Regions from separate parts of the Vreelandella subglaciescola genome, predicted to be linked through region 1. Evidence: predicted binding sites of a transcription regulator. Region 1 holds the regulator's gene; the other holds the start of a gene.
What was found. The regulator FliA, encoded in region 1, starts transcription of late flagellar genes. The targets are predictions, from matches to a motif close to CTAAAGTTNNNNNNNNNNCNGCCGATA.
Positions count from the first base shown of each region.

Region 2: fliD (flagellar filament capping protein FliD) is a predicted target of FliA. The motif match lies at 3,196-3,222, and genes of this name have one in related genera.

Region 1 is NZ_LT670847.1:2,209,305-2,213,825, reverse strand. It holds gene B5495_RS10370 (hypothetical protein) at 1-285, shown strand, start outside; gene B5495_RS10365 (OmpA/MotB family protein) at 253-945, opposite strand; gene B5495_RS10360 (motility protein A) at 951-1,751, opposite strand; gene B5495_RS10355 (RNA polymerase sigma factor FliA) at 1,841-2,545, opposite strand; gene B5495_RS10350 (flagellar protein FlhE) at 2,594-2,998, opposite strand; gene B5495_RS10345 (hypothetical protein) at 3,053-3,610, opposite strand; gene flhF (flagellar biosynthesis GTPase FlhF) at 3,607-4,521, opposite strand, start outside.
Region 2 is NZ_LT670847.1:1,621,148-1,625,668, forward strand. It holds gene murJ (murein biosynthesis integral membrane protein MurJ) at 1-1,062, opposite strand, end outside; gene rpsT (30S ribosomal protein S20) at 1,166-1,432, opposite strand; gene fliD (flagellar filament capping protein FliD) at 1,720-3,093, opposite strand; gene nhaD (sodium:proton antiporter NhaD) at 3,497-4,521, shown strand, end outside.

The DNA.
Region 1 (4,521 bases):
GAGCAAACGGTGGCTACCGTACCGGCGCGGCTACGGGTGGATGACAAAACGCTGCACACCGCCGTGGCCGAGTTTTTTACCGAGCCGGAAAACAACGGCTTTTACGCACATTTCTACTTGAACGATGCAGACAGCCTGCTGGACGACATGCATGCCGGAGAGCAGATATTCCTCGGCTTTGAGCAGGGCGCAGACGAGCCCTGGTACATGATCTTCAGCCTGGACGGCGCGGACGACGCCATTGACAAAACGCTACAGGCTTGCCGTCGCGCTTCCCGGCCCTGAGGGCTTGCGCAGCACCAGCTCAACGCGCCGGTTGGCGGCGCGGCCGTCCGGCGTGGCGTTATTCTGCATGGGTTGGGTATCGGCGTAGCCCACGGCGCGCATGTGCGTGACCGCCAGCCCCCGGGTTTTCAGATAGCGCAGCACGGCAATGGCGCGTGCGGCGGAAAGCTCCCAGTTCGAGGGAAAGCGCACCGTGGCAATGGGCACGTTATCGGTATGGCCCTCAATCGAGATCTGGCCATCGAAGGACCCCAGCACCTCGCCCAGGCTTGCCACCACTCCGCGCCCCTGATCGGTAAGCTGCGCCCGCCCGCTGGAAAACAGCAGGCTGTCGTCGATCCGCAAAGTCACGCCTTCACGGCCCTCGCTAACGTCAACGCCGGGGATGCTCAGGCCGGCAAAAGCCGGGCTCAGGCCGCTATGACGCGGCTTGATGCCGGTGGCCAGCGAAGCCAGCGACAGCGTCGGCATAGCGCTTGCGGTGTGCCGACGCTGGGTATCCCGGTCTTCACCGCCGCCGGGCGGGGTCAGCGCCAGCAGCAGCACGAACAGCGTGATCAACAGCGTCAGCACGTCCAGATAGCTGGTCAGCCAGCTTTCCTCATCGCCGCCGCTGACGGGCGACGCTTCGAGTGTGCGCTGTGTATCACGATCCAGCATGGTCGCTATTCCTTCTGGGTCTGGGCTTTCATTCCGGGGTCGCGGATTTCGTCGTGATAGTCGGCTACAAAGGAGTTCAGCGTTTCTTCGATAAACGACGGCAGGCGGCGCTTGGTGATCAGCGAAATCCCTTCGAGCACCATGTTCATGGTGATCAGCCGCTCTTCGGTGCGCCGTTCAAGCTTGACCGCGATGGGTTTGAAAATCAGGTTGGACAGCAAAATGCCGTAGAAAGTGGTCAGCAGTGCCACGGCCATGCGCGGGCCGATGACGTCCAGATCACCGGCGTCCATGACTTCCAGCATGTTGACCAGCCCCACTAGCGTCCCGATCATGCCGAACGCCGGCGCATAGGTCGCCATGGTGCGGAAAATCTGCGCTTCGGCGTGTTCCCGGGCTTTCAGCCGGGCGATGCGCCAGCGCAGCATGTCGAAAATTTCCTGTTCCTTGGTGTTGGCAATCACCAGCTGGATGCCCGAGCGCAAAAACGGGTTGCGGGTGTACTGCAGCTGCTCCTCCACCGCGCGCACGTCACCCTTGAACCACAGCCGCGACATATCCACCAGCTCTTTGATGTCATCGCGCACGTAGGTGTTTTCGCGCCGGAACACCACCGCCACCAGGCGCACCACGCGCAGCACTTCGCGCAGCGGGTAGCTGATAAACGTTGCCGCCAGCGTGCCGGTGATGACGATGGCAAACCCCGGCAGGTTAATAAAACTTTCGGGGGATTCTGCGGTGAAAAACAGCACACTTACCAGCAGTACAATGCTGGCAGCTATGCCAATCAGCGTTGAAGGATTCATCGACGGCTCCTCGCCGGGTACTTGAAGATCAAAACGCGTGCGCGGGGCACGCTGGCATACATTGCACGGCCGGCTATTCCTCGACAGGGCTAAGCCGGGTCGTGCAGTTTGGCGCGCAGGCGGCTGACCGCCTGACTGTGCAGCTGGGAGACGCGGGACTCGGTCACGCCGAGTACCGCCCCGACTTCCTTGAGGTTCAGCTCTTCCTGGTAATACAGCGCCATCAGCAGCTTTTCACGGTCGGGCAGTGCTTCGATGGCGGCCGTCAGCCCGGCGCGCTGCTGATGGCTGAGCAGCTCCTCAAACGGCAGGCCGATGCTCCCACCACCGCCGGCCGGCTCGCCGGTATCCACCGCCAGTTCTTCGTAGGGCAGCAGATAGCCGCTGTTGGTGTCGTGCAGCAGCTGTTGATAGTCGGCCAGCGGCATATCCAACGCGGCGGCAATCTCGGCCTCGTCGGGCGCGCGGCCCAACCGCTGTTCGAGCCGACGCACCGCGTCATCCATCGAGCGTGCCGCCCGGCGCACGCTGCGCGGCAGCCAGTCGCGAGTGCGCAACTCATCCATCATCGCACCGCGAATCCGCTGGCTGGCGAACGTGGCAAAGCTTGCTCCTTGGGTGGCGTCAAAGCGACCCAGCGCCTCCAACAGGCCGACAGTGCCGGCCTGTATCAGATCATCAAGCTCGATGCTTGCCGGTAGCCTGACCTGCAGGCTCAGCGCCTGACGTCTGACCAGCGGCATGTATTGACCCAGCTGATCCTGCTGTTTGTATCTGCCCTGTGCTGTATACATCGACTCGCCTCAAAGCCCTTGATACGTATTGCCTGGATTCCGTCCACATCATTGATAGTTAACGATGACCTGCAACCCCGTCACGCGAAAAGGCCGTTGCCCGGACGGCAAGCGAAAGCGAAAGTGCAGCGGCACATCGGCACGATAGCCGGCAAACGCCCGGGTCGTGCCGCGTTGCTGCGCCAGCGCCAGGCAGCCTTGCGGATGACATAGCCAGGCCTCCACGGCCTTGCCGGCGGGGGGCGAAAAGCGCCATTGCACGCGCTCTATCGCGCGGCCGGTGGCGTTACCCGAAGGCGGTACGGCGTTTTGCGACGCGCCCGGGCGATCGCTCATCGCCACCATGGTGCCCGGCACCGAGGCGACCCAGCTGCCAGTGGCTGCAAACGCTGCGGGCAACCCTGCCAGCAGCAGCCAGATGCCGATTAAAGCTCGTGCCAGCTTCAAGTGCATGAAGTGCTCTCCTTGCTCGCCGACCCGATGCTTGCATCTCTCTTGGGCTTGCACCTACTGAGCCAGAATAAGCAGTTCTATCCCCACGTAAGCATGAGCCGCATCATGTAAATTATCCAGCAAACCGGCGCGTGGCAAGTGCGGCTCGTGCAGCGCCAGCAATCGCCGTGGGCCGCCGCCGCGCGCCAGCTGGCACAGCGTGCGGTAAGTATCGGAAAAAGCATCGGCGCTGCTGTCGACCCAGAGCGCCCAGCGCGCATGCTCGCGCGCCAAACGGGGCAGCGCCGGATCATCGGGCATCACCAGACGCACATCCCAGGCGTCCGGCGTGCCCGCCCAGCGCCGGCCCAGCGCCGCCCACTGCTCAAGGCGCGCCTTGACGCGCTCTGCCTGGCGCGGGCCACGGCCGGGCAGCCCGACCACCATCAGCACGGTTTTGGCCCGGGTTGACGCTACCGGAGGCGCCGCTGGAGCCACTGCAGTTGAAGACGCTTCGGCTGCCGGCGTAGCTGGCATGAGTGCCTCGTGCCCGCCGTCTTCAGCCTGTTGTTGACGCTGCAAGCTGGCCCATTGGCGCAGCCCGGCGGCCTGATCCGTCGTTTTGCTGCTCACGCCACGCCCTCCCGGCTGACGCTACCCAGCTGGCGAATGGCATCGCGCGCCATCAGCGCATACAGCAACGCATCCAGCAGCGCGGTATCGCGCCGCCGCCGACGGGACCCAAGCAGTGCCAGCAGCTCGCGGCGCAAGATTGCCGCTTCGTCGTCTTCGCCGGCGTCCAGATGGCCGACCACCGCCGCCGCGCCGCTGGCCATCAGCAGGCGCACTTCGGCGCTGACATCGCCGCCGTCGTCCTCCTTGATCTGCTGGAACGCGCGCTTGGTCAGCGGTGCAAGGCCTTCGCCCTGAAGCTGGGTGAGCAGCAGCGACAGCGCCTCGACGCCCAGCCGGCGCGGCGTCAGCCAGTAGCGGCGCACCACGGTGCGGGCGCTTTCCGGGTCGCGCACTTCGCCGTACCACGCCAGCATGGCGGTGCCGTTGTCGTCGGTCACTTCAGCGTAAACATTCCACAGCTGCATGGCCTGGGCGCGAAACCGCACGCCCACCTGATGGGTCAGCGTGCTTTCCATGAACAGCTTGCGCAGGGTCGTGCGCTGATCATCAGCGTGGACCCGCTGAGCGCCGCTGACCTGGCTGACCCAGGTCAGCCGCCCTTCTTCCAGCCAGTCTCGCGCTGGCGCATCGGGCAGCGCCGGCAGCAGATGCACGGCAATGCCGTTGTGTTCGGTCAGCGCTTCCAGCCGCGCCTGCCAGCCGGCGGGTTGGCGATGCTGCAACCAGGGCAGCGCCAGCGTGGCGCCGTCCGGATCAAGGCCGACGTCGGGCATCGCCCAGTCGCAGCCGCGCTCGTTGCGCCGCGCCGACCAGCGCATGCCCAGCGCCGCACCGGCCGGTGGATAGTCATCAAGCAGCTGTTCAAGGCGCGGCTCTTGCACCGCTTTGGGCAACGCCGCCAGATCCCA
Region 2 (4,521 bases), 590 kb from region 1:
GTAGTGAAACAGCGTGATCAGAAGCGGCTCAGCGAGTACCACAAGCGCCAACGCCGCCGGCAGCCCCAACAGCAACACCAGGCGGATCGCCCAGTCGAGCATCGCCGAAAAATGCGTTTTTGACTGCTCGGTATGACGCCTGGAAAGCGCGGGCAGAATCACCGTGCCGATGGCCACCCCGAATACGCCCAGCGGCAGCTCCACCAAGCGGTCGGAATAGTACAGCCACGACACGCTGCCGGCGGTCAACAGTGAGGCCAGCACGGTATCCAGCAGCAGGTTGATCTGCGATACCGAGACGCCAAACAGCGCCGGCGCCATCAGCTTTAAAATACGCTTGACGCCGGGGTGAGAAAAGTTCGGCCACGGCGCGGGCAACAGCCCCAGCCGCCACAAGAACGGCACCTGAAACGCCAGCTGCGCGACCCCCGCAATCAGCACGCCCCACGCTAACGCCATGGCCGGCGCCTGCATCAGCGGCATTAACACAAGGGCGGCGCCAATCAGCGATAGGTTCAGCAGCACCGGGGTAAACGCCGGCACGGCAAAACGGCTATAGGTGTTTAATACGCTGCCGGAAAACGCCGTCAGCGAAATCAGCAGCAAATACGGGAACGTCAGCCGCAGCATATCCGTGGTTAGCGCGAGTTTTTCGGGGTCGCGGCCAAAGCCCGGCGCAAATAGCCACACCAGCCACGGCGCGGCGAGCATGGCAAACGCCGTCAGCAGCGCTAGCATCGCGCTTAGGCTGCCGGCGGTGGCGTTCAACAGCTCGCGGACCTCACGGCGGGTGCGCTGGGTGGAGTACTCCGACAGCACCGGCACAAAGGCCTGATTAAACGCCCCTTCGGCAAACAGGCGGCGCAGAAAATTGGGAATCTTGAAGGCAACAAAAAACGCATCCGCCCCGCCGCCTGCGCCCAGCAGCGCCGCTATCACCACGTCGCGCGCAAGCCCCATGACCCGTGAAAGCATGGTCATAGCGCTGACCACCAGCCCCGAGCCCATAAGCCCTCTGCGCGCCGGCGGTGCGGTATCGTTTGCCGATGTGTCTGTGCTCATCGCTTGTTTTCCACGCTGGGTCTGTCTGGCGGTATTGTCACTGACCCGTTTACCGGACACAAAAAAACCGGCCGCAGCCGGTTTTTTTGAGGCGTCTGCCGACTTACGCCGCCAGTGCCTTAATGCGCTTGTTCAAGCGGCTCTTCAGGCGTGCGGCCTTTTTCTTGGACAGCACGTCTTTGTCGGCGATGCGGTCGATGACCGGCTGCGCCGCCTGGAAAGCTTCCATCGACTTGGTGTGATCACCGGTGCCGATCGCTTTGATGACGCGCTTAACGTAGGTACGCACCATGCTGCGCTGTCCGGATTTCAGGACGCGACGTTGCTCGGCCTGACGGGCGCGCTTGCGGGCTTGCTTGGTGTTCGCCACAGGGTATCTCCTTAGAGAATAGGGTTGCCGTTTAACGACAACAGTTTAACTCGATGTTCGCCGCGTGTGCGGCGTTGCGTAATTCCGCTATAGTTGGCGGACGCTTCGTCTCGCCAAAAGCTGTAACAGGCAAGGCGCTTGGCCGCCTGTTTACACGGGTATGTCTGAGAGGTGGCGTATTCTAGCACGCACTTTTCTGGCTGGCTAGCGCTGCCAGAACATGAAAAAAGCCCGCCATTCCGGCGGGCCCTCGTTCAGACGTACCTTACAAGGCGTACCGGCGGACGTTAGTTCTTGCCGCTGCTCATCTGGCTAAGCGCATCGAACTGCTGGGTCAGGTAGGAGCTTGTCTGGTTCATCTGCGCCACCATGCCGTCAAGCTGGCTGAACTGCGTGCGGTAGCGCGCCACGGTGCGATCCACGGACTGTTCCATGCGGTCATAGCGCTGGCCCAACGAATCGATGCGGTTTTCAGCGCTGCTGATCGCCCCATTCACCGAGCCGTTATCGCTCAGCATCTGACCCACCGAGCCTTCCAGCCGCGCGGCAAAGCCGTCGCTGTCATCCACGCCGGCAAAAAAGTCGGACAGCGCCTGCTGATCGCTGGACAGCACGTCATCGAGCTTGTCGCTATCCACCGACAGGCTACCGTCAACCTCCAGCGAAATGCCGATGTCGCTGAGCATCGAGAAGTCGCTGCCGGCATTGCCCATACCGCCCACTACGTTGCGCAGGCTTGATTCCACCATGCGCACAGTGCTGTCACCGTTGAGCTCGCCGGCCTGGCCGGTTTCCGCATTGAACGAGGTCAGCTTGCCGGTGGTTTCTTTAAGGTCGTTATAGGCATCGACAAAACCGGTGACGGCCTCGCGCACGGCCAGGGTGTCCTGCTCGACGGTGACGGTGCTCTCGCCTTCTTCTTTGAGGTTGAGCGTGACGCCCTGAATGGCGTCTTCAACCTGGTTGTTGGCGCTGGTAATGCCGATACCGTTCACCGTCAGTGAAGCATCGGTGCCGGCCTGCAGCGTGCCGCCATCTGCCACGAGGGCGTCATCGGCCGAAATGGTCGCATCACCATCGAATGAGAAGCCGCTGATTGAGGCATCCGCCCCGGTTTCCCGGGAGCTTAACGCCAGCCGGTAGCCGGTGCCGTCGTTGATGATGGAAGCGTTAACGCCGGATTCCTCATCGGCGTTGATCGCATCGCGGACGTCTTCCAGGGTGCTTCCCGCCTCAATGGCCACGGTCTTGTCGGGGCCGCTACCAAAACTTAGCGTCATCTCCTGGGCGCTTGCCGCGACCTCGTCGGTCGGGTCGCCGGTGCTGTTGCCCGAGGCCAGGGTGCCGCGGGTGGCCAGCGTCTCCACGTTGATCTGATAGCCGCCGGGCATGGCGTTTTTATCCGCCGCCGCGCCAACAGAGTCGCCGCTGGTGCTGGCCGAAAGGCTGGAGTAAAGATCGCCGCTGTTAAGCGTTTCCGCCGCGTCCTGCAGCTTGGAAAGCGCCCCCTTCAGCTGGCCGAATGCCGTGATCTTGGTGTCCTCGGTCTTGATCTGGCGCTCAATCGGCGCCAGCTTTTCCCGCTCGGCATCCTTGAGCTGATCAAGCAGGCCGTTAAGGTCAAGCCCCGAGCCGATACCTAACGATGAAATCGTACCCATAATTCAAGCCATCCTTTCATAGGGCAGCGACCCCGCGAAGTAATCGTTGTGACGTGTCGCGCCGCGTGAATTCGCCATGAAGACGTTCTCTGTACCGTATTATTTCGGTCGCTTGACGATTAACTTGACCCGTTTTAAGTATGTTTATGAAAGGTTATGTAAAAACAAGAAACAAACCACCATCAATACGCAGGCGACATCGAGACGAACCCCCAGATATACGCTAAAGCCCTTTGCATGACCATACCCATAAAGGATAACTTGCTAAAAAACCACGCAATCAAAGGGTTATTACCGCCTATCGTTCGCTTTTCTGACATATTTTCTTGCCTGCCTAACTGTTAGCCTAACAGCACGCTAATATGCTTTCTATTGATGTCCGGCCGTAAGGAATAACGTCGTCATGAACCAGCTGCCCATGCCTCTGCGCCAGCCGCGATCCCTTCGCCGCTGGCCTTTTTTGTTGCTTGTGCCCCTGCTGCTTGTCAGCCTGCCCGGCTGGGCAATGACCGGCGAGCTCAATCTGACCAGCACGGGCGTGGGCCTGTTTGCCGTGGCGATTTTCGTGCTGGCGTATGTATTGGTCATCGCCGAAGAAAAGATTCACATGCGCAAATCCAAACCGGTGCTGATCGCCGCCGGCATTATCTGGGGGCTGGTGGGCTGGGTCTACGTACAAAACGGCATGTCCGAGGCCTCGGAGCATGCATTTCGCATGACGCTGCTGGAATTTACCGAGCTGATGCTGTTTTTGCTGGTGGCGATGACCTACATCAACGCCATGGAAGAGCGGCGCGTCTTCGACAAGCTGCGCTCATGGATGCTGCTCAAGGGGTTCAACTACAAGACGCTGTTCTGGCTCACCGGCGGGCTGGCCTTCGTGCTCTCGCCCATTGCCGACAACCTGACCACCGCGCTGTTGATGTGCGCGGTGGTCACCAAAGTGGCCGAAGGCGACAAGCGCTTTATCAACCTGGCCTGCATCAACATCGTGATTGCCGCCAACGCCGGCGGCGCCTTCAGCCCGTTTGGCGATATCACCACACTGATGGTATGGCAGGCGGGGCTGGTGGAGTTTCAGCAGTTTTTCGTCCTGTTTTTGCCCGCGTTGGTCAACTTCCTGGTACCCGCGGTGATCATGAGCCTGTTCATTAAAGACGCCAAACCCGAAAGCGTCCATGAAGACGTCTGGCTCAAGCGCGGCGCGCGGCGCATTGTGCTGCTGTTTTTACTCACCATTGTTACCGCGGTGCTGTGCCATACGCTGCTGCACTTGCCGCCGGTGCTGGGCATGATGACCGGGCTTGGCTACCTGCAGTTTTTTGGCTACTACCTGCGCCGCAGCCTGCCACGCTCGCTGGAACGCAAACGCGAACGCTACAGCCGCCGGGGCGATGACAAAAAACTCGCCCAGCTGGGCAGCGTTGT